Regions from separate parts of the Paenibacillus praedii genome, predicted to be linked through region 3. Evidence: riboswitches for the same ligand, from Rfam matches in the RefSeq annotation. Region 3 holds a riboswitch; each other region holds the start of a gene.
The links. A riboswitch is a leader RNA that binds a small molecule or an ion and turns the genes downstream of it on or off. The one in region 3 is predicted to bind thiamine pyrophosphate.

Region 1 (7,780 bases), on a different contig from region 3:
ATAATGCCACCTCCAAGCACAACGATGGATTGGGGCATTATGCACTACCTCCCGCGCTGCTTGCCGAAATCTCAAATAGCGAGCCTTCGGAATCGCTGCTTGCGGAAGCGTAAGGTTTCTTCGGGATTCTTCCGGCAAGCCTTGCCAGCCGGCCCGCTTCGATCGCCAGTCGGAAGGCGTGCGCCATCAAAATCGGGTCCTGCGCTTTTGCAATCGGCGTATTGGCTAATATGCCGTCCGCGCCAAGCTCCATCGCTTCAGCCGCATCCTTCGCCGAGCCAATGCCTGCGTCAATAATGATCGGAACACGGGCCTGCTCCGCAATCAAGCCCAAATTGTAAGGATTCAGCAGCCCAAGTCCCGTGCCGATCGGCGATCCGCCAGGCATAACGGCCGATGCGCCCGCCTCCTCTAGTCTTCTGCATAATATCGGATCATCTGACGTATAGGGCAGGACAATAAACCCCTCCTTAGCAAGCTGCTCCGTGGCGCGGAGCGTCTCGATCGGATCGGGCAGGAGCGTACGGGCATCCCCGCTTATTTCAATTTTGATCCAATTACCGAGCCCCGCCGCCCGTGCCAGTCTCGCAATCCGAATCGCTTCTTCGGCCGTGCTTGCGCCGGACGTATTCGGAAGATAAGTAAGCCGATTATCCTCAAAGTGCTGCAGCACGGAATCATCCTCGACGCTTTCCAAATTGACCCTGCGAACCGCAAAGGTAATCACCTCAGACCCAGACGCCTCCAGCGCCTGCTGAAGCACCGCTGGACTCGGAAACCTTCCTGTTCCAAACAAGAAGCGCGAGCTCAGACTCTGACCGCCAATAATTAACGGATCGTCTTCTAGCCTTCTCTCCAACCTCTTCAGCCCCCTCCTACAAAATGTATGAGCTCAACCGAAGCGCCATTTCGCAATTCCGTTTCGTCCCATAAAGCCCGCTGCACGATAACGCCATTCAATTCGACGATGAGCTTCTTATTTTGCTGTCCAAGCTGCCGCACCAGCTCATCAACCGTTCTCGCACTCGTCCGTTCCTCGCGTCCGTTCACCCTTACCAGTTGCTCAGCAATTACAGCATCGTGTGCAGCTGTCTCCATCCGACTTCGCAAAGCACGACAAGTCTCAGCCGGATCAACGCTTCCAACGATTGCCGAAACCGCACAAATACGCTCCGCACCCGCAGCCAGCACCTGATCCACATTACCAAGCGTGATACCGCCGATAGCTACGAACGGTATCGTGACATGACGAGCTGCTTCCTGGACGTAGCTTGTCGTAACCGCTGCTCTTCCAGGCTTTGTATCTGTCGGAAAGACAGGTCCGACGCCTAAATAGTCGGCTCCTGCTTTTTCGGCCGCTAACGCTTGTTCTATATTATGAGTCGAAATCCCAATGATTCGATCCGGACCTAACAGCCGTCTCGCCTCGGCTATCGGCAGATCGTCTTGGCCAAGATGCACGCCGTCCGCATCCACTTCAAGCACAATATCCGGATAATCATTTATGATGAACGGTACATTGTACTTGCGCGTGAGAGCACGCAGCGCTTTCGCTTGCTCCAGCACCTGCTCACGACTACCCGTCTTATTGCGCAGCTGTAAGATCTGTGCCCCGCCTATAAGCGTTTGCTCCATCACATCCACTATTGCTTTACCGGGATGATTGGACTCCGCCGTAATGACATACAAGCGAAAATCCTTCCATGATGCCCTGCTCATCTTTCATCACACCTCTCTGTCGCCTTAAATCATGAGCTTGCGCTCCAGCAAATGAGCCTTGCAAAGCCGAACAGCCCGCTCCGAATCTGACGTCCCTTGAACAAGCACCCGTCCATCAGGAAATAGAACCAATTGTTCCCCGCTCGGGAGCTTCGCTCGCACAAGGTAACGGTTAACGGCTAGCGGATAGCCCTGCTCCACCAGCCATTTCTCCATTTCTTCAAGCGGCAGCGGATGCTCCAGCGTCACCTGTACCGTATCTCGTCCGCAAAGCACTGCAGAGCTGATGGTCTTCTCTCGAGACTCGCCGTCTCTAAGCAGAGGAGATGGATTGATTCCAGTACGCTTCTGGCCGCAATACGGACATTCCTCACGTCCTGAAGGAAGAATCGATTCCCGCAGCTGAAAAGTCCACAAATCTACTCTAACCCAAGTTTGTCGCATTGCGGCAGCATTGCCGGTAAGCCACTTCATCGCTTCGGCAGCCTGCAGCGAGGCAATAAACTCAACAGCAGGAGCGAGTACGCCAACCGTATCGCAGGTGTCGATTTCTCCCTCTTCTTCCGATCCTCCGAGCATGCAGCGAAGACAAGCCGTCTGCCCAGGCACCAGTGAAGCGTTCATCCCTTGCGCACCAGCCACGCCTCCATAAATAAATGGAATGTTCCTGCTGAAGCATGCATCGCTTATCAGCAGTCTGGTGGCCGCATTATCCGTGCCGTCAAGAACCACATGCACACCCGCTATAAGCGCACTTATATTCGTAGCGTTCACATCTGTCACCGAAGCGGAAATATGGACCTCGCTGTTTACAAGACGAAGCTTATTTGCCGCCGCGATTGCCTTCGGCAGCATCTCCAGCGCATCAGCTTCATTAAACAGCATTTGCCGCTGCAGATTGCTTGGTTCGACGAAATCCCGATCCACCAGCCTTACCTCTCCGACACCCGCTCGAACCATATGCTGCGCAAGCGAAGCACCCAGTGCGCCAACGCCGACAATGAGCACACAGGAATCGGCCAGCTTTCGCTGGCCTGCTTCGCCGATCTGTGCAAATCGGGTTTGTCTGGAATAACGATCAGACCAAACCAAGTCGACCGCATCAGCCATATATCGCACTCCCTGCTGCTTTGAACGCTTCGGACTTCTCCTTCATGCCGGCCTCAATCGCTTCATTGGTCTCCATACCGTTCTGCGCCGCATACTCCCTAATATCTTGGGTGATTCTCATACTGCAAAACTTAGGACCGCACATCGAGCAGAAATGCGCCGACTTCGCCGCTTCCGCTGGCAGCGTCTCATCGTGATAAGACATCGCGCGCTCAGGATCAAGAGAGAGGTGGAACTGATCGCGCCAACGGAATTCGAACCGCGCTTTCGATAATGCGTCGTCGCGCAGCTTCGCGCGGGGATGCCCTTTGGCCAAATCAGCTGCATGCGCCGCGATTTTGTAAGTGATAACCCCTTCCTTCACGTCCTCCTTGTTCGGCAGTCCGAGATGCTCCTTCGGCGTTACATAGCAAAGCATAGCCGTACCGAACCAGCCGATCATCGCCGCCCCAATAGCTGACGTAATATGATCGTAGCCAGGCGCAATGTCAGTCGTTAGAGGGCCCAGCGTATAGAACGGAGCTTCATCGCATACCGCTAGCTGGCGATCCATGTTTTCTTTGATGAGATGCATCGGAACGTGTCCCGGACCTTCAATCATGACCTGTACATCATGCTTCCATGCAATTTTCGTCAACTCGCCCAGCGTATCCAGCTCAGCGAATTGGGCATCATCATTTGCATCGGCAATCGAGCCTGGACGCAAGCCGTCACCCAGCGAGAAGGATACATCATAAGCCTTCATAATTTCACAAATCTCTTCAAAGTGCGTGTACAAGAAATTTTCCTTGTGATGGGCAAGACACCATGCCGCCATAATCGATCCGCCCCGCGACACGATACCCGTCACCCGCTTTGCTGTCAATGGTATATAACGCAGCAGCACGCCTGCATGAATGGTGAAATAATCGACTCCCTGCTCCGCCTGCTCGATCAAAGTATCGCGGAATACCTCCCAGCTCAAATCCTCGGCATTGCCGTTAACCTTCTCAAGCGCCTGATAAATCGGCACGGTACCCACAGGCACCGGTGAATTGCGGACAATCCACTCGCGCGTCGTGTGGATGTTTTTGCCTGTGGATAAATCCATAATCGTATCCGCGCCCCAACGGGTCGCCCACGTCATTTTCTCCACTTCCTCTTCAATCGAAGAAGCAACAGCAGAGTTACCGATATTCGCATTAATTTTCACATGGAAATACCGCCCGATAATCATCGGCTCGCTCTCCGGATGGTTGATGTTCGACGGAATAATGGCGCGTCCCGCCGCCACCTCGCTGCGTACGAATTCAGCCTCCATGCCTTCTCGAATCGCAATATACTCCATCTCCGGCGTTATGATCCCTTTGCGCGCATAGTGCAGCTGGGTCACATTATGTCCAGCCTTTGCACGAAGGGGCTGTCTAGTTAATCCAGGAAACAGCTCCGCTCCCCGCTGCTCAGCCCTCTCCTCGGATAAGAAACCGTTATCCTCAGGCTTCACTGCACGTCCATCATAATGCTCAACGTCGCCGCGCTCCATCAACCATTCATTGCGGAAGGTCGGCAAGCCCCGTCTCACATCTGATTCATAGCTTTCGTCTGTATAGGGACCGCTTGCGTCATATACCCGGATTGGTTCGTTTGGCAGCTCTTCTCCATTTCTTCCCGAACTCGCCTCAAGCGCGATTTCTCTCATCGGCACACGGATGCTGTCCTTCGAGCCAGTTACATACACTTTTCTGCTGCCCGGCAGCGGAGTTGTTAAAATTGACATCAAAAAAACCTCCTAAATGGAATAGTCAGAATTCCTCCTGGAGGCGTACGCAAGCATATAAGAAAGTTTGTTGCACCGCGGCCCTCGCTTGCTCAATAGCAAGCAGTGCTTCTTTTGCCGGGACAGTCGTCATCGCAGAGGAGCACCACCTTACTAAAATCGGTGCTAAATCGCAACAAAAAAACCGCCCCAGCGAAGGAGCGGTTGAAATGTGTCGTCATGCGCGGTTCTCAGATCAGGTTAATTAACCGATCGATTAGTTTCCGTTCCCATCCTTGCTCAAACTGAAGCTTCGGCTGAATGAGGCAGGAGTCCCTTCGCGCAAATGCATAAACGCACAATCCCACTTTCCTACGCTGGCATAACCCAGATCAGGTTCAAAGGGACCAAAGCATAACGCTTTATCTCAGCCAAGACGGCGCCCCTAGTGGATTTCCTTGTTTGACTATAACGTTAATGCAAGAAAGGTGTCAACCCTCAATATCTAAGAAGCTGCGAAAAAGCTGCCTGCTGCAAGCCGTTCACCTTCATCGGCTTTATCCATCGATCAGCCGTATGCCGCCATGTAAAGACTTGCTCTACCCGCTCTCAGCAGTTCTGCTATAGCTTGATTTTCATTTGGAATAAGCCAGCCCTGCGTGCAGCCATATAAATAATAACAACAAGGGGACCAATGAATACGCCTATTACGCCTACGAGCTTAAAGCCGACATAGAGGCTAATGAGAGCGGACAAGGAGCCAATGCCTACAGCATCTCCGAGAATTTTCGGTTCTATAATCCGGCGGAATACAGTGATGACGAGAAACAGCACAATCAAACCGACGCCTGTATAAATATCTCCCGTAAATATCAGATAGGATGCCCAAGGTACAAGTACCGAGCCTGTTCCAAGAATCGGCATAATATCTACGATAACAATGAGCAGAGCAATCGCTAATGGGTATTTCACATGAAGCACCAGGAGACCAATTAAGGAGATGATGTAGGTAAGCGCGCTTAGGATGAATTGAGAACGAAGGAAGCCAAATATCGATTTGCGCAAATTATTCAGCACGTCATTTACCTGAGGATGCGACTTCTCGTCAAACAGCGACAGTACAGTAGTCTTCATTGTATTCAGACTGAAGCTCATCATGTATACAGCGACCAAAAATACGATAAAGAAAATGAACATGGCAGGGATGCTTGTTGCGAAGCCGATGACGGAGTCGGATAAGGAGCCGACCATTCTCGTCAACGTGTTCGTTAAACCAACTAGCCAGCCTTCAATCGTATCGACTGCCTCGGGAGAAAAGTTTTGATAAAGCGATTGCGCTTGCAGCATAAGATCGTCAACGATGCCGTTCGCATCCTCGAAATAATTAGGAACCCTCTTGAAGAAGGCGATAAGCTCGGCGACAACCTTTACACCAAGTAGTGCGATCAGACCAATGAGAATGACCGTAAAAATACTGCTCGAAACGGTTGCTGCTGCCAGCCTATTCATTTTAAATTTTTGCATAAACAGCTGATTAAGAGGCTCTAGAAAGATAGCAACGACAAGCGCCAGCAGGAAGGGCGCTCCTACCGTAAATAATAAATAGAGCAGCAGCAAACCAAGCCCGATAAATACAACAGTTTTGATAGACACTAGCTTCCCCTCCTCTTAATTCTATATGCGCTTGCTGTATGGAATAAGCCTTGTAAATCGCTGAAAGCTAATCTATGATGGCGCTTCTTTTGTGGAAGTCCGTTTCCTTGTAGTACATATCCTTAACTAGCAGGTTCGGGCCGCAGCAGGCTGCCGCCGGACAATGACAATTAACGCTGCGCGCAAGGTCATGGTCAAGCCATTTGTCAAATAGATCATCCAGCTTCGCAGATCCGATATTGCCGAAGGCCGGCACATCCGAGAAGTCGGTTACGAACACATCGCCAGTAAATAAATTGACATTCAATCTATTCCGCCCATCCGGATCATTGCGGACTGTTACATTTGGCTCGTTAGCCAGTCTAGTAAGCAGCTTCCGCTCGTTGGAATGATCGCTGCATTGATAGAAAGGCAATGTTCCGAACAGCATCCAAATCGATTGATCTCTTGCATTCAGCAAACGCTCGATCGCTTCCAGCATTTGCTCACGCGATAGTACGGGTAAATCCTTGGCGAAGGAGCTTGGATACATCGGATGCACCTCATGCCGCTTGCAGCCCATTTCCACAATCAACTGATGAATCTCTTCAATTTTGTCATAGGTTCTATAATTGATCATTGATTCCGCCGACACTAGCACACCCGTCTCGCTTAAGCGCCGCGCATTGTCGATCATTCGCTCGTAAAGCTTAGTCGCTGCTTCCAGCGATACCGCATGACCAGCCTTAGCAAAGCCGATTTGATGGAATTGCTCGGCCGACGTATAGTTGAAGGATATATGCATTACGTCCAGATGCGGTGCCAGCAGCTCATACCTGCTGTAAGGAAGGGTTACATTCGAATTAATTTGGGAGCGAATGCCGCGGCTGCGAGCGTATTGAAGAAGCGGCACCATATATTCGCGCACCGTTCGATCAGAGAAGGACGGCTCCCCTCCCGTTATGCTGATCGTCTCAAGATGCTCAACCTCTTCCAAGCGGTCCAGCATCTGCTTCAGCGGCAGCTTAGCAGGCTCCGATAAAACAAGTGTATCGCCAACGGCGCAATGCTCGCACCGCATATTACATAGATTGGAAACCGTCATTTCTACACTTGTCAAACGATGTCTGCCATGCTTCTGGAGGGAACGGATCGGATCCCATGGGTCATTCATCGGGGATAATGGAGATAACGGGAAAATGGATTGTTGCAAATCAATTGTGTTCATTTATTCAGCACCTGACTTCATGATCTGTATTGACACTTCTATTTTTTCATTGTACTGCCCGCTTCGGCAGGAAGCAAATAAATCAGCAAAAAAGGAGCCTTATCGGCTCCTGATTAAATGCCAGCAGTTCGCTGGACTTCGTTAGGATCATCATTCACGCTGACAATCATCGTCGTCAGCTGCTTTGATAAATCAATTTCGTACGGCGACTTGAGCTCTTCGCCCGCTTCGTTGGACAGAATCCGAATGATCGGTCTGTGCGGATAGGAGTGATTCAGGTCCACAACCACACCCGACTCGCCCGTATGCAGCTTTACCGTAATACCGATCGGATAAATCGCGACTCTGTCGCGGAA
Region 2 (7,780 bases), on a different contig from region 3:
TGTGCAGTACTTATATTACAGACCCCATCCCTGGGTCTTTTTTTTGTTAAACTCTGAATATTTATACATAATACTAAATTACTTATTTTTGCCAATATCGGCTTGATCATCGAGGCTAGGCGTATATCACCTTCTAATTACCTCCCTGCCAAACACCCAAGCATATTAAAAATCCATGCATAACATACAGAGTAGTCTAGACGTAAGGAGGTGGGATGAACAATGTCCGGTTACGTTGGTGGTGCTTTTAACAACACTGGAACTATTCTGGTGCTCTTCATTTTATTGGTGATCATTGCTTGCAGCTGCATGGCTTGCAGATACTAAACTAGACCTAATACGCAATGCATACCAGCAGCGTACTCAAGTTACAAGGAGGTGTATTGGCGAATGTCTGGATATGTTGGCGGTGTTTTTAATAACAACCTGGGCGTCATTTTGGTGCTTTTCATCCTATTGGTGATTATAGCTTGCAGCTGCATGGGCAGAGTCTACTAAATAAGTGAGACGCAAGCTCCATCGTATTTAAGCTGCTATCATTCTTTAATAAAACCTCTCCCAATAAAAGGCCCACTCTGTGGGCCTTTTGCGACTCTTGCTAGTGATTGTCTTATATTAAGCTCCTGATTTAATCTCCGTCATTTCCCTCCTATTAACACGCAACAAGGTTGGCGCAACCATCTTATCGGATCTCCCGCTCGTTTAATTTTTAATTTGACTTACTTATCGGCCTTCATGGTCAGACTCAAATTAAGTTTGTTATCGGAGGGGTCTCGAAAATCCCAAATCGTCGGATTCAATTCTCCCCTACTCATGGTGTTATTCTACTTTTCAACAATCCGACAAAGATTTTTAAGGTACGGTTAAGGTTTGGTTTGTATAATAAGAGACATCAACCCCACCGTTGATTTATAGATCTAGGACAGTTGCCCACAGCGATGTGGGCGATTTTTTTTGAAACCAGATAGGCTTTAAAACGTTATAACTGAATATACATGCAAGTAGCAGAGGCTTACGAAGTGGTTTTGCGGGCGCAAAACCTGAAGGAGGCGATTCCGTGGAAACATTCGGCAGAGGATGTCTGTACATCATTGTCGGCGTCATAGCCGTGATGGCGCTAGCCTTTATTGTTGGAGGCACGATTACGATTCCGTGGTTCATCCTCATTCCCTTGATCATACTCGCATTCTGGGCCGCATCTAAGAAAAGTAAGTGAACGGATAGTCCCGCGCTATAATATGAAAACCGACACCTTGCCAGATGAGGCGGAATGTCGGTTTTTCTTTTGGCATCTATACACCGTCAAAATTCAGCCTTACACTTCTCCTTCACTGTTGCAGCTAAACCCGCTCCGCCAGCAGCACGACCTTTGCCGCATAACTATACGCCATAAAATCGCTTCGTATTCGCAAGCAATGCTTCCGCAATCTGCTCTGCAGGCCGCTCCTTAATGCGTGCAATATGCTGTGCAGCATCAGCAGCCATAGTCGGCCGAGTCTGCTTCCCGGTATAAGGGCCTTCGAACGGCCACGGGCCGTCGGTCTCCACCATCATAAGCTCTAGCGGATATTGCTTCACAAGCTGCTGTATCTCTTCTTCATACGCCACATCCGGTGTAATTGAAATCATATAACCGCTTGCTGCCATTCTCCGCACTGCAGCCTGGCTGCCCTTAAACCAATGGAAGTGTGCCCTCCGGACGCCATGCCTCTCCAAAATATCGCAGGCCTTGTCCGCATCCTCGTACACCGCATGCAGCACGATCGGACGATCCAGCTCTGTCGCCAGTGCGGCGAATCGGGCTAACAGCTCTAAATAAGCAGCTTCATCGAAAGCAATACCCGCTGACTCTGATGCTGTCCTTGTGTAATACGGCAGGCCAACCTCGCCGATCGCGAACGGCTCCCCTGCTTCATGCCGCATACGAATCCATCCAAACAGTTCATCGAGCTCCGCACCAGTGTGAATCGGCTGCTCCGGATGAAAACCGTAGGCCGGATGCACCCTTCCAGGATGCCGGATGGCAAGCTCTCGGTTCAGGATAGAGGAGGCCAGATGCATAGACACCGCTACTACGGCAGCAGCGCCTTCCGCAAAAGCCTCTTCCAGCAAGCCGTCTAGCTCCGCTTCCTCATATAAGTCGACATGAATATGCGCATCTATAAAAGAAAACGTATGCTTCTCTCCGTTCATGGGCATCACACGCTCTCCTTCATACCGACTTTAAGCAGCTCGTAAATACGCTGCTTCAGCTCATTAAATCGCGGATCGCTCCACAGCGCTTCGCTGCGCGGCCGCGTGAATGGAATCTCATATTCCTCCAGAACAACAGCAGGCGAAGCGGACAGCACAACAATCCGATCTGATAAAAACAATGCCTCCTCAATACTGTGCGTCACGAGCAGCACCGATCTGCGGTTTTCCTCCCAAATCGACATCAGCCACTGCTGCATTTGCAGTCTCGTCTAGGCGTCCAATGCCCCGAACGGCTCGTCCAGCAGCATTAATCGCTTGGGAGCAAGCAGCGGGTCTCCTTAAGAAGGAGACCCGCTGCAGCATCCCGCCGGACAGCACATGCGGATAGGCATCCGCATATTCATGAAGACCGATTCGCTCCGCAGCCTGCCAGCGCCAATACGAATACGAGCATAGCTCCAACGATTCTCCACGACGCTTGTCCTGCTTTTTTCTGATTCATGATGTGTGTTGCTCTCTTCGCTTGCTCTATTTTTTATAAAAGGTGACGAGCCTTCTTACGTGTCCGGTTCATGGAAATATAAAAAAAAAGCGTCCTCCCAATCCGGAGGACACCGTCAATTTGGCTGTGCAGCTGTTCCCTTCAGCATCGGCCGGATCAATCTAATCGAGCCTGCTGCATAAACAGAGCGTCTGTCCCTACGCTGGCATTACCCAGATCAGGTTTAAAGGGTCGGAATTATAAAGAAAATCCCCTCTCAGCCGGCCTAACCAGCTCCCCGGAACATATTTAGTTTCGTCAACATGTCAATTGTAAAGCAAAACCCGACCAAAATGCTAGTCTTTTTCTGAAAACCATTTTCAAAGATCACCTGCTTGAACCTTATAAGACTGCTTATACTTCTTGCGTACGCCCACCATCAGCATAAGCATCGGCAGCGCAACCTGGAATAACGGAACAATTTTGAGCGTAATATCTAAGCCAATCCAAATATGATACGTATAATTCGGCTCAAAAAAGGATGATACATAAATGACAATGCCGACCGGCATGACAGAGTAACGATGCGCTATGCCTGTTATGGCTTTGAAGGTGAGTACCGACGCCATATAGAACGCGGTCATTTTCACATACAGCCCAATGAACAAGAGCAGTGTAACAATAGCATCAATCCGCTCCAAGAAATTAGCAAGCCTAATGAGCTGTACCACCTCCAGCAGAGGGAGTGTCGACAGCTTTGACAGCTCCGGTCCAAGCACGCTCATGATGAGCGCATTCATCATAACCAAGAAGAGCGACACGGCGATCTGCGACCAATATGATATGCGTCCAATCGCTTTTTTTTCATTAACGTACTTCCAGAACACGAGCATGATCACCATCTGCCCGAAAGGGAAAGATAGCAGACTAGGAAAAGCTGCCTGTATGACGGGGATTGACCCATACTCTAGGACTGGCAGCAGCTGTTGAATATTCGGCAGTCTTGCAATAAACAGCAGCAAAATAATAATGAAGTAGCTAAACGCCGCAATCGGAAAGAGCAGCTGGACGACACGAATAAATACCTCCACCCCTTTGCTTACGCAATAGGCGGATACGCCTAAAATCATCAGCATCACAATCCACTTCGGCGTAAGTGTCAGGAGCGCCACTGCCGTCAGCTCGCCGACATCCCTCACATTGCGCATGGATTCATACGCGAACCAGACGGCATAAATGAGTCCAACGGCACTGCCGATCCATTTGCCAAAATGCATTATAAAAAGCTCGGCTAACCCTGCCCCCGGCGCACGCTTCTGAATATGAACGTAAATGACGGTGAGCAGCAAACCTGCCGCTGCCGCAAGGGACATGGCTAGCCACGCATCCTGCTTCGCCTTCATTCCGAGCTCGAACAAAGGAGTGCTGCCTATAAGGAAAATAATAATCAGAATGGACAGCTGGTTTTTGCCGATTTGCTGCATACCGTCTCCTTTCCGGCTACGAGCGCGCCTTCTCCTGCGCCTTTTTGAAGCCGCTGCCGCTCATGCCTGTTGCATGAAGCTTAACCTCCACCGTGATCTTTACTTCCATTTGCGAGAATAGCTGCGGCCAATCATCCTCCATCTTATGCCACAGCTTTGGATATTTATTGTGGATAACGTTGCCGAAGCCGACGACATCCGCCCGATGCTTGCGAACAGCCTCCCATCCGAGCGCCATCCCAGCTTGTATTTCCTTCTCGATTTTACCTTCTATCTTTTCCACCTCTTGCGGCTTGGACAGGTCGCCATCGCAATTGTACTCAAGCAGCTGCCCTTTCGCCATCGTGTGGACATACATCGTCCACTTGTCGCCTGATCGCTCAGGCCGAAGCTTGGTTTTTGCGCTGATGATGCGTATAGAGGACTCCTTAAGCTTGTTCTCATCGCGCTCGCAAGCAAATGAGACCGTTGTCCGTTTGATATGATCCGCCAGCCACATCACCCCTTGACTCTCATTCCTTGTTATCCAGCCTACCAGCTTATCCTTCTGAATTAATCCCAAATCGTGAAGCCTCACCTTCGAAGGCGTATTCGTCCGGTTCAGTTTATCCCCATGGTCCATGCTTTCGGTAGTACCGCCAACAGTGAGACTCGGAACGCCTGTCGCTTGCGACGCGCCCAGCAAGTCCAGCACCACCTGATACATCGTCATTTGGCGAAAGGCCGAGCTGTTTTTTTCTTCGTTGGCCATCATGCGTTGGATAGCCGTACCGGGTATTTTCTCCAGCGGGATGAGCTGCTCGAGCATCCTCCGTGCGTTTCCTTTTGCCAGAAACACACCCACCGTCTCGCGTGAATCCGAATTGCGCAAATAGACGTCGAATAATTGATCCAAGCCTTTCCGGGCCGCCTCCTCACCAATAATGATGATTTGATTATGACCAAAATATAACTGCCGCGACGTCTCCTGGCTTGCCCTGCTCGTTGCCATCCGAAAGTTGTCTCCCGTTGTCGAGAAGACATTAACCGCCACCCCACCGCCGGAGGACGGGCTTTGATTGGATATCGCCTGTGGAATAACCACCTGATAAGACAATTGCCATTTCCCATTCTGCCAATCGATGCTTGAAGCCGACACAATCCCGATTTCATTCAGCTCCACTCGATTCCAGCAGCCGCTTACCAGCAGACAGCAGAGCAGCAGCATGACAAGCCTTATACGGTTCACCGTTACCCCTCCTTTCAGCTATGGCTTCTCTGCTTGCCGCTGTGCGGGCGGCATCTTCCCCTTCCCCCTCCGCTTTGGATTACGCAGCTTCATATCAAGCGGCCTGAACACGATTGCCCACCACGGAAGCCGTACAAACATATCCCGCCACATCCCTTGCTTTGCTCCCCCTGGAGCTAACGGCGACATATACGGCACGCCGAACGAGCGAAGCGAGGCGAGATGGACAAGCATGAACAGCACCGATGTGAAAATACCGAAAAATCCAAGCATTCCCGCCATCAGCATGAATAGAAAGCGTATAATTCTTGAAGTAGCCGCCATATTGAACTCCGGCGTCACAAAATTCGATATCGCCGTGAAGGAAACGACGATGACCATCCCCGCAGATACGATGCCCGCTTGCACAGCGGATTGTCCTAATACGAGAGCGCCGACGATCGAAATCGCGGGACCGATCGCCCTTGGCATCCGCAGCCCCGCTTCGCGAAGCACCTCAAAGGTCATTTCCATGAGAAGCGCCTCCACAAGGCCGGGAAATGGGATTCCTTCCCGTTGAGCGGCAAGACTGATAAGCAGCGTCGTCGGCAGCATTTCTTGATGATATGTCGTTATGGCAATATATAAGGCCGGAAGCAGCATCGATACGACATAAGCGGCATAACGAATCAAGCGGACAAAGGACGCGATATCGTAACGCTGGTAGAAATCCTCAGGGGATTGAAAAAAACTGAAAAACGTCGTAGGAGCAAGCAGCACCATTGGCGTTCCATCAACCATGATCGCGACTCTTCCCTCAAGAAGCGAAGCTGCTACTGTATCCGGCCGCTCCGTATTAAGCAGCGTCGGAAATAAGGTGAAGGTCTCATCTTGAATGAATTCCTCAATATAACCGCTTTCGAGCACGCCATCGATCTCAATGGCACCCAGTCTGCGGTACACCTCCTTCAAAATCCCTTCATCCACAATGCCGCGCAAATAAAGCACGGCGACATTCGAATGCGTCTGCTGCCCGATCTTGTGCATTTGCACATGCAGGTCAGGGGAGCGAATAATCCGGCGGATCAGGCTAATATTCGTTCGGATATTTTCCACGAAGCTGTACTGCGGTCCCCGAATCACCGTTTGCGTCTGCGGAATAGTGACAGATCGCTGCTCGCCGCCATTCACGTCCGCCGTTAACGCCGCGGCACTGCCATCTGCCATAATAAGGCACAGCCCATCCGTCATACCTTGAAGCGCCTCATCCAGTGTGCTGATATGCTCCACGGAGCCAACCGCCAGGACGCAGCTGCGCAGCGCCTCCAGCAGCTTGCCGCCCTTGGCGTACGCATGCTGAGGCAGCTTGAGCGACATCAGCGGCTCCATAACGCTTTCATTAATTGTCTCCGAATCCACAATTCCGCCCACGTACATGATCGCCAGCTCGCGCTCTGGAGCCGCATCGCTGCGGAACGGCCGGATGACGATATCCGCGCTCTCGCCGAACCGGCTGCGGATCGCTTTCATATTAGCCTGAAGCGACGGACTAAGCGGCGTTAGAGCCTCTGTCGGTTGTTTGCTCATAGCGGCACCTTTCGTTTCCAAGTTGCTTCTATTTTGGCGCATAATGGATGCAATTATGTACCTAACCGATTTATTCGCTCACGGGTGTGGGTGGGTGGGGCGACATGTTCCACTGTACGATTATCGAAGCAGCAATATTCCCGCAGCTGTCGCATGGCGAAACGCAGACCGCTAAAAAAGGACAGCCTGCATTCGGCTGCCCTGTTTTATGTATGTGCTTCAAACGGAGCCTCAATATGCGACGGGCAATATCGCGATTCTACGATGCACTCACCCAGAAACGGCGCAAATATTGGAGGTTCAGATCGCTTGTCCTTATAATAATCATTCAATTAGTACAAATCGAACATGTTGACTTCATAGCCTTGCTCTTTCAAATATGTAAACAACTGCCCGCGGTGATGCTGCGCATGGGTAACGATCTCAATCAGCCATTTCGCCTGTACGGAGCCATGCTCCAAATAAAACGGTGTTGTTTTTTTATGAAGAAACTCCTCATCCGGCAGCTCCTTCATATACTTCTTCACATCCTCCATACCTGCGGTCATCCAACCGATTAATTGTTCCTGATCCAGATCTGCTGAAATAGCCCCCTCCAGCGCGCGAATCTCCTGCTCGCTCTTTTCCTGAAGTATCAGCAGATCTGTAGAAGGTACCGCCACGAGATGATGAACGAGCTCCAGCAGCGATCTCATATTTTCCCGCGGCCTGTAATGCCAGTGCTGCGGCGAAATTTTGCGTATGAGATTAGAAGACGTCCTGACGATAAGCTCCAATTCCTCGAATAGCAAATCCTTTATTTCCTTAACCGCTTGCATAGCTTTC
Region 3 (7,780 bases):
GCTGACGGCACATGATATTGTGGAACAACTTAAAGAAACCGGGGGCAGCACGTTTGAACATGTGACGATATCCGGAGGTAACCCGGCACTGCTGCCGCAGCTTGGGGCGTTAGTCAATCTTCTTCATGAGGAAGGGATGAGTGTCGCGCTGGAGACGCAGGGTAGCCGCTGGCAGGATTGGTTTTGGAGCATCGATGAGCTGACGCTTTCTCCCAAGCCTCCAAGCTCCGGTATGAAAACCGACTGGAGTATACTCGATGACATTGTCGGTAAGCTGAACGAACGCTCGAGAAGCTTTTCCGTAAAAACGGTCGTGTTCGATGAGATCGACCTCGAATATGCGACATTTGTTCATTTGCGGTACCCGCAGGTTCCATTCTACGTGCAGGCAGGCAACGCCAATCTGCAGGAAACGGAGCCGAACCGTATGCTTCCGTACCTGCTGGAGCGCTATGAGTGGCTGATCGAGCGCGTCATGCCTGATCCGGATTTGAAGCGGGTGCATGTGCTGCCTCAGCTTCATACATGGGTATGGGGCAATAAGAAGGGCGTTTAACACCTATAAAACAAGAAGGGCGGAAGCTACCATGGAAGGCAGAAGCAAGGAAGAGCTGAGCGGCATAACGCTGCTCGGCAACCAAGGAACCTCATATTTATTCAATTACACGCCGTCCGTGCTGGAGGCGTTTGATAATAAGCATCCGAATCGGGATTATTTCGTTAAATTTAACTGTCCGGAATTTACGAGTCTTTGTCCGATGACGGGGCAGCCGGATTTTGCGACCATCTATATCTCTTACATCCCCGACCGCAAAATGGTCGAAAGCAAGTCGCTCAAGCTGTACTTGTTCAGCTTCCGTAATCACGGCGATTTTCATGAGGACTGTATGAATATCATTATGAATGATCTCATCGCGCTCATGAATCCCCGTTACATCGAGGTTTGGGGCAAGTTCACGCCGCGCGGCGGCATTTCCATCGATCCCTACTGCAACTGGGGTCAACCCGGCACTAAATATGAGTCGATGGCGGAGCACCGTCTCATGAACCACGATCTTTACCCAGAGAAGGTCGACAATCGCTAGCATTTGAAAGAGCACTTGAACGATGCCGCAATCGGCAGCTCAAGTGCTCTTTTTTTTTTTGAGCCATCAGACGCGAATTCGACGATAAGCGAAATGATTCGTCGGTCCATGTCCGCCGCCAATGCCGAGCTGATCCTCGATCGCCGCTTGAATGAAGCTTTTTGCGGTTTCAATTGCTTCCGTTACGGTTTTGCCGGCTGCCAGCCCGGCTGTTAGAGCGGCTGAGTAGGTGCAGCCGGTGCCATGAGTATGGCGGGTATCGATACGATCGCTCTCCATATAAGTGAAGCGATCGCCGTCATACACAAGATCGACGAGCCGGCTGCCCGTATCGTGTCCGCCTTTGATGACGACATATCGCGAGCCCATTTGAATCATTTGCTTTGCCGCTTCCTCTCGGTCGCTTAGTGTGCGGATTGCCATTCTCGTAAGCAGCTCGGCCTCCGGGATATTAGGAGTTGTGACTAGCGCGAGCGGCACCAAATGCTTTATTAGTGATTGAATAGCAGTCTGCTGAAGAAGAGGAGAGCCGCCTTTGGCGACCATGACGGGGTCGATCACCAGATTTCTCCACTGATATAAGGCTATTTTGTCCGCGATCAATTGAATGATTTCAGCGCTGTACAGCATTCCTGTCTTGACTGCATTAGGCGTCAGGTCCTCGCCAATCGAATCTAGCTGCATGCTGACCGCCTCAGCCTCCATCGGATATACACCTTGCACGCCTAGCGTGTTTTGCGCAGTGACAGCGGTTATGACGGACATGCCATATGCGCCAAGCTCCTGGAATGTTTTCAGATCCGCTTGAATACCTGCGCCGCCGCCGCTGTCCGAGCCGGCTATTGTCAATGCTTTATGTGCAGTTTCAACATTTTCGTTTGTATGGATTAGAGTCGCCATGGATGTTCTCCTCCGTTTATGTCTCTACAAATTAGCGTCAGCTTCTATAAAAAAAGCCGCCCGTCTCCAAAAGGAAACGAGCGGTCATTATTTTCAAAAACGCATGCGCGCATGTATGAAAGTGTCTGCTCCACTTCCCTCCGCTGGAATGATCCAGATCAGGTTCCAAGGGTCCGGAGCATGCGCTCCGTCTCAGTCGGTAGACTCCCCTAGTGAATTAAATTCGATATTCAATTTGTTTTTTTTCTACTATAGCATACACTGGAGAGATGTAAACCATAATTATCCGAAAAGGCGTTGAACGCATGAAAAACTTGCTCGTTACCGGTTATCGCGCGCATGAGCTTAATATTTTTAGCCAGAAGCATGAGGGAATCGTTTATATCAAAAAAATATTAACGGCCAAGCTTGTCCCGCTTATCGAAGACGGACTGGAATGGGTCATCACTCCCGGCCAATACGGTGTTGATCTCTGGGCATGCGAGGTCGTCATTTCGCTCAAGGAGATCTATCCTCAGTTGAGGCTCTCGATCCTGTCCGCATACAGCAATCCGGAAGAGAAATGGAAGGACGATAAGAAGGAGTTTTACCAGCAGGTGTTAAAAGGAGTCGATTATTACGCGGCGGTCAGCAATCAGCCGTACAGCGGCATCTGGCAGTTCACAGCGCGGGACGAGCTGTTGTTCCGGAAAACGGATGGCATCCTGCTCGTTTACGATGAAGACGCAGGTGAAGGCAGTCCGCGGTTTTTCAAGGAAAAAGCGCTGAAGAAGCAGCAGGCGGAGGGCTACACGTACATCAGTATCAGCTCTGAGGATATTCAAAGCATTGCGGACGAGGAGAACATGTACGAGGATTAAGACAGGAAGCAAAGTGGGAATGCCATCCAACGTCTGCTGGGGGATATACTATCAAATATAAAACTTTCTTTTGTACTTTTAAATAGTATACTAATAATTAGGAATTTTTTTGTGAGTAAATGGTATATTCGCGATGGGGGGGACTTTATTTGGACAAATTACAGATCGATCATCATACGTTCTTTGAACAGTTATACACACGCGCCCCAATTGGGATTGCCTTGGTATCGATTGATGGAAGTTGGATAAAGGTTAATCCTATGGCTTGTAAAATATTAGGGTATACAGAAGAGGAATTAAAGCGTTTGACGTTTAGGGACATTTCTCACCCCGACGAGTTAGAAAAAAATAATGATCTCAGAAAAGAAGCGTTGGATGGCGGTTCCTCGTTTTATGAGATGGAAAAACGATACATACAAAAAAATGGCAATATGGTTTGGACGGGTATACATGTTGCTCTAGTTCGTGATGAAACGTTAGGAGCCCCTTTGTATTTTTTAACTCATATTGTTGATATTTCTGAAAAAAAAAATGCTGAGCTTGAATTGCTTGAATACAGGGAATTATTTAAGCTTATTTCCGAAAATGTATTAGATCTTATCACCTACATCACCCCTGATGGCGTAACTCGTTATGTTTCTCCGTCCATCCGTGAACTATTGGGCTATGAGCCGGAAGAGGTCATCGGTAAAGCTAATTTTGAGCTTTATCATCCTGATGACTTGAAAGTGATGCAAGCTACAACGTATGCGGACAATGATTTGTTTTCTTGTCGTGTGCGTCACAAAAATGGCAACTACATCTGGTTTGAAACAACGATTAAAACGATCAGAGATGAACATGGCAACGTACAGAAAGTATTGGGTATAGCGCGAGATATTACGGAGCGAAAGAATTATGAGGATAATCTTGCCGAGGCACAGCAAATTGCGTCGCTTGGCAGCTGGGAATGGGATATCCTCCAAAATAAAGTAACATTATCTGATCAATGCTATAAAATATTCAGTTTAGACAAAAAAAACCTCATCTCTAATGACGAGCTCATCCATCTAATTCATCCAGAGGATCAGCAGCGCTATTTAGATTGCTTTGCACAAGCCATGAAAGGGAATGCATTTGATTTTGAATTTCGTAATTTACAGCCTGATGAATCGGTTAAGTATTTACATATACGCTTGTCGGTAAAATTTGACGAAATAGGAACACCTGTGAAGGTGATTGGAACTACGCAAGAAATAACGGAACGAAAAAAAGCAGAATTGAAACTGGAAGAAAGCATTGAACGATATACATCGTTAAAAAAGTACAACCATGATGCAATCATCTCGCTTGATTTGGAAGGCAATATTATTAACACTAATCCAGTCGCAGAACAGCTGACGGGTTATCGTGTTAAAGAGATGGTTAGTTTGAGCATTTCAACATTTATAGGTGTGGACAATCTCAGCAAATTACGTTCGGATACTAGGGACCTTGCGGCTATTGAAAGAAATATTGATAAAATTAATCATAAAGATGGTCATCAGGTTGAGGTGTTAACTACGATAGCGCCCATCATTATTAATAAGCAATCAGTCGGTTATTATATTATTGCTAAGGATATTACGGAGCAAAAGAAGCTATTGATTGAGAAGGAAACGGCAGAGAGGATGAACCAAACAAAAAGTGCATTTTTAGCTATGATGAGTCATGAAATTCGAACCCCGATGAACGGGGTCATTGGCATGACAGACTTGCTTCTGGAAACGACAGAATTGGACGAACAACAAAAAGAATATGCAGATATTATCAAAAAAAGCGGAGATAAGCTGCTTACCCTTATAAATGACATTTTGGACATTTCCAAGATTGAATCTGGCAAGACAGCGTTAAATGAAGAACCTTTTAATATGAGGGACTGTATTACAGAAACGATTGAACTCTTATCGCCCAAGGTACGGGAAAAAAAATTAGAAATGACCGTAACGGTTAGTCCTGAAGTTCCCCAGCATGTGACCGGGGACTCTAATCGGTTAAGACAAGTGCTTATTAATGTGATAGGGAATGCGATTAAGTTCACGTATAGCGGCAGTGTTGCCATTTCCGTGCAAAATAAGATTTGTGACCATAACCAGGTGCAAATTCAGTTTACAATAAAAGATACCGGGATCGGCATTCCCCAAGAACAGCGCCAGCATTTATTTGAACCCTTCTATCAGGCAGAGCATTTTATGACGCGAAATGTAGAAGGAACCGGGTTAGGCTTAGCCATCAGCAAAAGGCTCATAGAACTCATGGGAGGAAATATATGGGTTGAGCCTGCGGATGGACCAGGGGCAGTTTTCGTATTCACAGCCAATTTTTGGCAAGAAATACAGCGAGATGCCGTCCGAGAGGATGCTTCAGATGAAGGAAATCAAGGAGAAACGAAGTCTCTAAAAATTCTAATTGCTGAAGATAATCGAATCAATCAGCTGGTGTTACAAAAAATGCTCAAGAAGCTTGGTTACGATGCAAGCATTGCCGCGAACGGAAAAGAAGTAATTCAAACCGTTGCATACGAAACGTATGATATGATCTTTATGGACATTCAAATGCCTGAGATGAGTGGTGTTGAAGCGACAAAAGTGATAAGAGAAACATTAAAGCCAGAGGGATGCCCTTATATTATCGCAGTTACGGCGAATGCATTAAAAGGAGATCGAGAAAGATATTTAGCAGAAGGTATGGATAATTACATGAGCAAACCGCTTACTATCGATGCTGTATCAGATATGCTTGTGAAATTTCATCAGTTCAAAAACAAATCATAACGTAGGCCTATGATTAGAGCACTTCTTTTTTGCTTCTAATGTATTTTGTACATTAGAAGCTGAACCTAAAGGTCATAAAACAGGTTGTGCTGCGCTTTTACAATAGAACTATAAAAGGTCAGTTTGCATCAGCAGACTGACCTTTTTACATAGCCATTTAGATCTAATTATTCAACCTCAAAACCGGCAGCCTTCCACGCTGTGGTTCCTCCGTCTATGTATGCTACGTCTGTAAAGCCCATTTGTTGTAAAAGATAAGCTCCAAGCGCAGCCTGTCCACCGGCTCCGCAAGTGACTAGAACAGGGCGGTTTCTATCTGCTAGGCGTGAATCTCTCATTTGCTCAGGAAGTTCCAGATCCGCACGGATGCCCAGCATTCCCAATGATATATTCGCGCTGCTTGGAATCAAGCCGCATGCGCCTGCAGCGTCTGCATCCTGCACGTCAATAACAAAGGTATTCGGGTTGGCATTAATCTTCTCTCTAGCCTCTGCAGAAGTAACACCAGGTACATTCTCACGAGCTTTTGCCACCATTTGTTTGAAAGTAATTGACATATCTATTCCTCCTCCAATTGGGTATAGCATGATTATACTTATGATCACCTCTACATATTATCACAATTGGATGCGGTTAAATGAACAATTTTATAAGGATGGATCAGAAAAATTTAACGGGAGTCAGAGGTTGGCTTCTACTTTTTGAATGGCTGATTGGTCATTCTTTGGGTGGAGCAGCAGTATATAGGGTATTAAAAAGAAAGACTCTTGAACATGAATTATGCAGTTACGCAGCTTTGAAGGGACTGAAGTAGACATGAATACGATGTTCTCATTTCAATCATTTCCACAATTGGAAACGGATCGGTTTATTTTGCGCAAGTCGGAGGAGTGGGACGTTCGGGATATTTTTGAGCTTTATTCCAACAAGGAGGTTATGCGGTACACCCCGCTATCTCCATTCTCGACGCAGGAGGATGCGGTGCAGGAAATGTATTGGCATTGGGAAATTTTCACGCGGCAAATCGGACTGCGCTGGGTAATGGAAGAGAAACAATCCGGCAAAGTGATTGGGAGCTGCGGTTTTCTTAATTATTCTAAGGAAAACAGCCGGACGGAGATAGGGTATGACCTGACTCCAAGCTTCTGGAGACAAGGAATGATGGCAGAGGCTGCAGCGCGGATTGTAGCATTTGGGTTCCGGGAGATGGGTCTGAATCGGATCGAGGCTAAGGTGGAGCCTGCGAATATAGCTTCGATCAGACTGCTGACAAAGCTTGGCTTTCACCAAGAAGACCAGATGAGGAAATATGAGTTTGAGAAAGGCCGTTTTATGGATCTGCTTATCTTCTCGCTGCTGCGGCAGCAGGATCTTCCATGAAACCGATATTAAGCATATAATAAAGTGAAGCTCGTTTAGGATGCAAAATACAGCTCAGGAGGCAACGGTAATGGCCATAAGCAAAGCGAAAAAAGCAAGACAAAAGCTGGTCCGGCAAGGACAGTTGACGCCAGAAATACTGAGGGGAAGCTGGCAGGGCGTTAATCCAACGATGAGACGCACGCCGAATTTGCAGGAAAAGCAGGCGAAGCTGAATAAGAAGCACCGAAGGAATCACGCCCAATACAGCGATGATTCCTTTTGTATTTATAAGACTACTCGTTTTGCCGCTTAGCCTTCTTTGAATTTCATGAAATTGCTATGCTAGAATGAGAATTAGCAATGCATAGAAGATGAGCGGAGATGATGCGTCCTGTTAAAAATTTTTCGAAACAACCTAAAGACATACCGGCTAATGATCGCTTTCGTGTTTCTGCTCGTTTTTTTGCAATCGCTGTCAGAGCTCTATTTGCCCACGTTGATGGCCGATATTGTAAACATTGGCATTTTAGAAGGAGATACGGGTTATATACTGAGGCTGGGCGGATTGATGCTGCTTGTTACTGCTGCTGGGGTGCTTTTTTCGATAGCGGCCAGTTACTATTCCTCATCGATTGCCTCAAGCTTCGGCAAGCGCATTCGCAGCAAGCTGTTCAGCCATGTTGAGCACTTCTCCCTGCAGGAATTCGATAAAATCGGAACGGCATCGCTCATTACGAGAACGACGAATGATGTGACACAGGTGCAGCAGGTGCTGATTATG

Region 1: linked by a shared signal. The riboswitch ahead of thiC (phosphomethylpyrimidine synthase ThiC) and the one ahead of thiD (bifunctional hydroxymethylpyrimidine kinase/phosphomethylpyrimidine kinase) in region 3 are both predicted to bind thiamine pyrophosphate.
Region 2: linked by a shared signal. The riboswitch ahead of ACO9K6_RS01950 (hypothetical protein) and the one ahead of thiD (bifunctional hydroxymethylpyrimidine kinase/phosphomethylpyrimidine kinase) in region 3 are both predicted to bind thiamine pyrophosphate.

What each region holds. Positions count from the first base shown of each region.
Region 1 covers NZ_JBMWAM010000025.1:30,002-37,781, reverse strand. Annotated here, with positions in the region: gene thiO (glycine oxidase ThiO) at 1-38, opposite strand, end outside; gene ACO9K6_RS18510 (thiazole synthase) at 38-859, opposite strand; gene thiE (thiamine phosphate synthase) at 865-1,719, opposite strand; gene ACO9K6_RS18500 (ThiF family adenylyltransferase) at 1,744-2,829, opposite strand; gene thiC (phosphomethylpyrimidine synthase ThiC) at 2,822-4,585, opposite strand; TPP riboswitch at 4,917-5,021, opposite strand; gene ytvI (sporulation integral membrane protein YtvI) at 5,186-6,217, opposite strand; gene yfkAB (radical SAM/CxCxxxxC motif protein YfkAB) at 6,285-7,424, opposite strand; gene ACO9K6_RS18480 (HD-GYP domain-containing protein) at 7,538-7,780, opposite strand, start outside.
Region 2 covers NZ_JBMWAM010000001.1:392,069-399,848, forward strand. Annotated here, with positions in the region: gene ACO9K6_RS01935 (hypothetical protein) at 1,058-1,216, shown strand; gene ACO9K6_RS01940 (TatD family hydrolase) at 1,381-2,199, opposite strand; gene ACO9K6_RS01945 (hypothetical protein) at 2,199-2,408, opposite strand; gene ACO9K6_RS01950 (hypothetical protein) at 2,383-2,658, opposite strand; TPP riboswitch at 2,875-2,988, opposite strand; gene ACO9K6_RS01955 (GerAB/ArcD/ProY family transporter) at 3,058-4,161, opposite strand; gene ACO9K6_RS01960 (Ger(x)C family spore germination protein) at 4,178-5,389, opposite strand; gene ACO9K6_RS01965 (spore germination protein) at 5,408-6,955, opposite strand; gene ACO9K6_RS01970 (DinB family protein) at 7,288-7,773, opposite strand.
Region 3 covers NZ_JBMWAM010000005.1:129,156-136,935, reverse strand. Annotated here, with positions in the region: gene queE (7-carboxy-7-deazaguanine synthase QueE) at 1-556, shown strand, start outside; gene queF (preQ(1) synthase) at 588-1,085, shown strand; gene thiD (bifunctional hydroxymethylpyrimidine kinase/phosphomethylpyrimidine kinase) at 1,152-1,985, opposite strand; TPP riboswitch at 2,104-2,206, opposite strand; gene ACO9K6_RS06975 (SLOG family protein) at 2,291-2,845, shown strand; gene ACO9K6_RS06970 (PAS domain S-box protein) at 2,995-5,637, shown strand; gene ACO9K6_RS06965 (rhodanese-like domain-containing protein) at 5,805-6,194, opposite strand; gene ACO9K6_RS06960 (GNAT family N-acetyltransferase) at 6,454-7,017, shown strand; gene ACO9K6_RS06955 (hypothetical protein) at 7,088-7,312, shown strand; gene ACO9K6_RS06950 (ABC transporter ATP-binding protein) at 7,391-7,780, shown strand, end outside.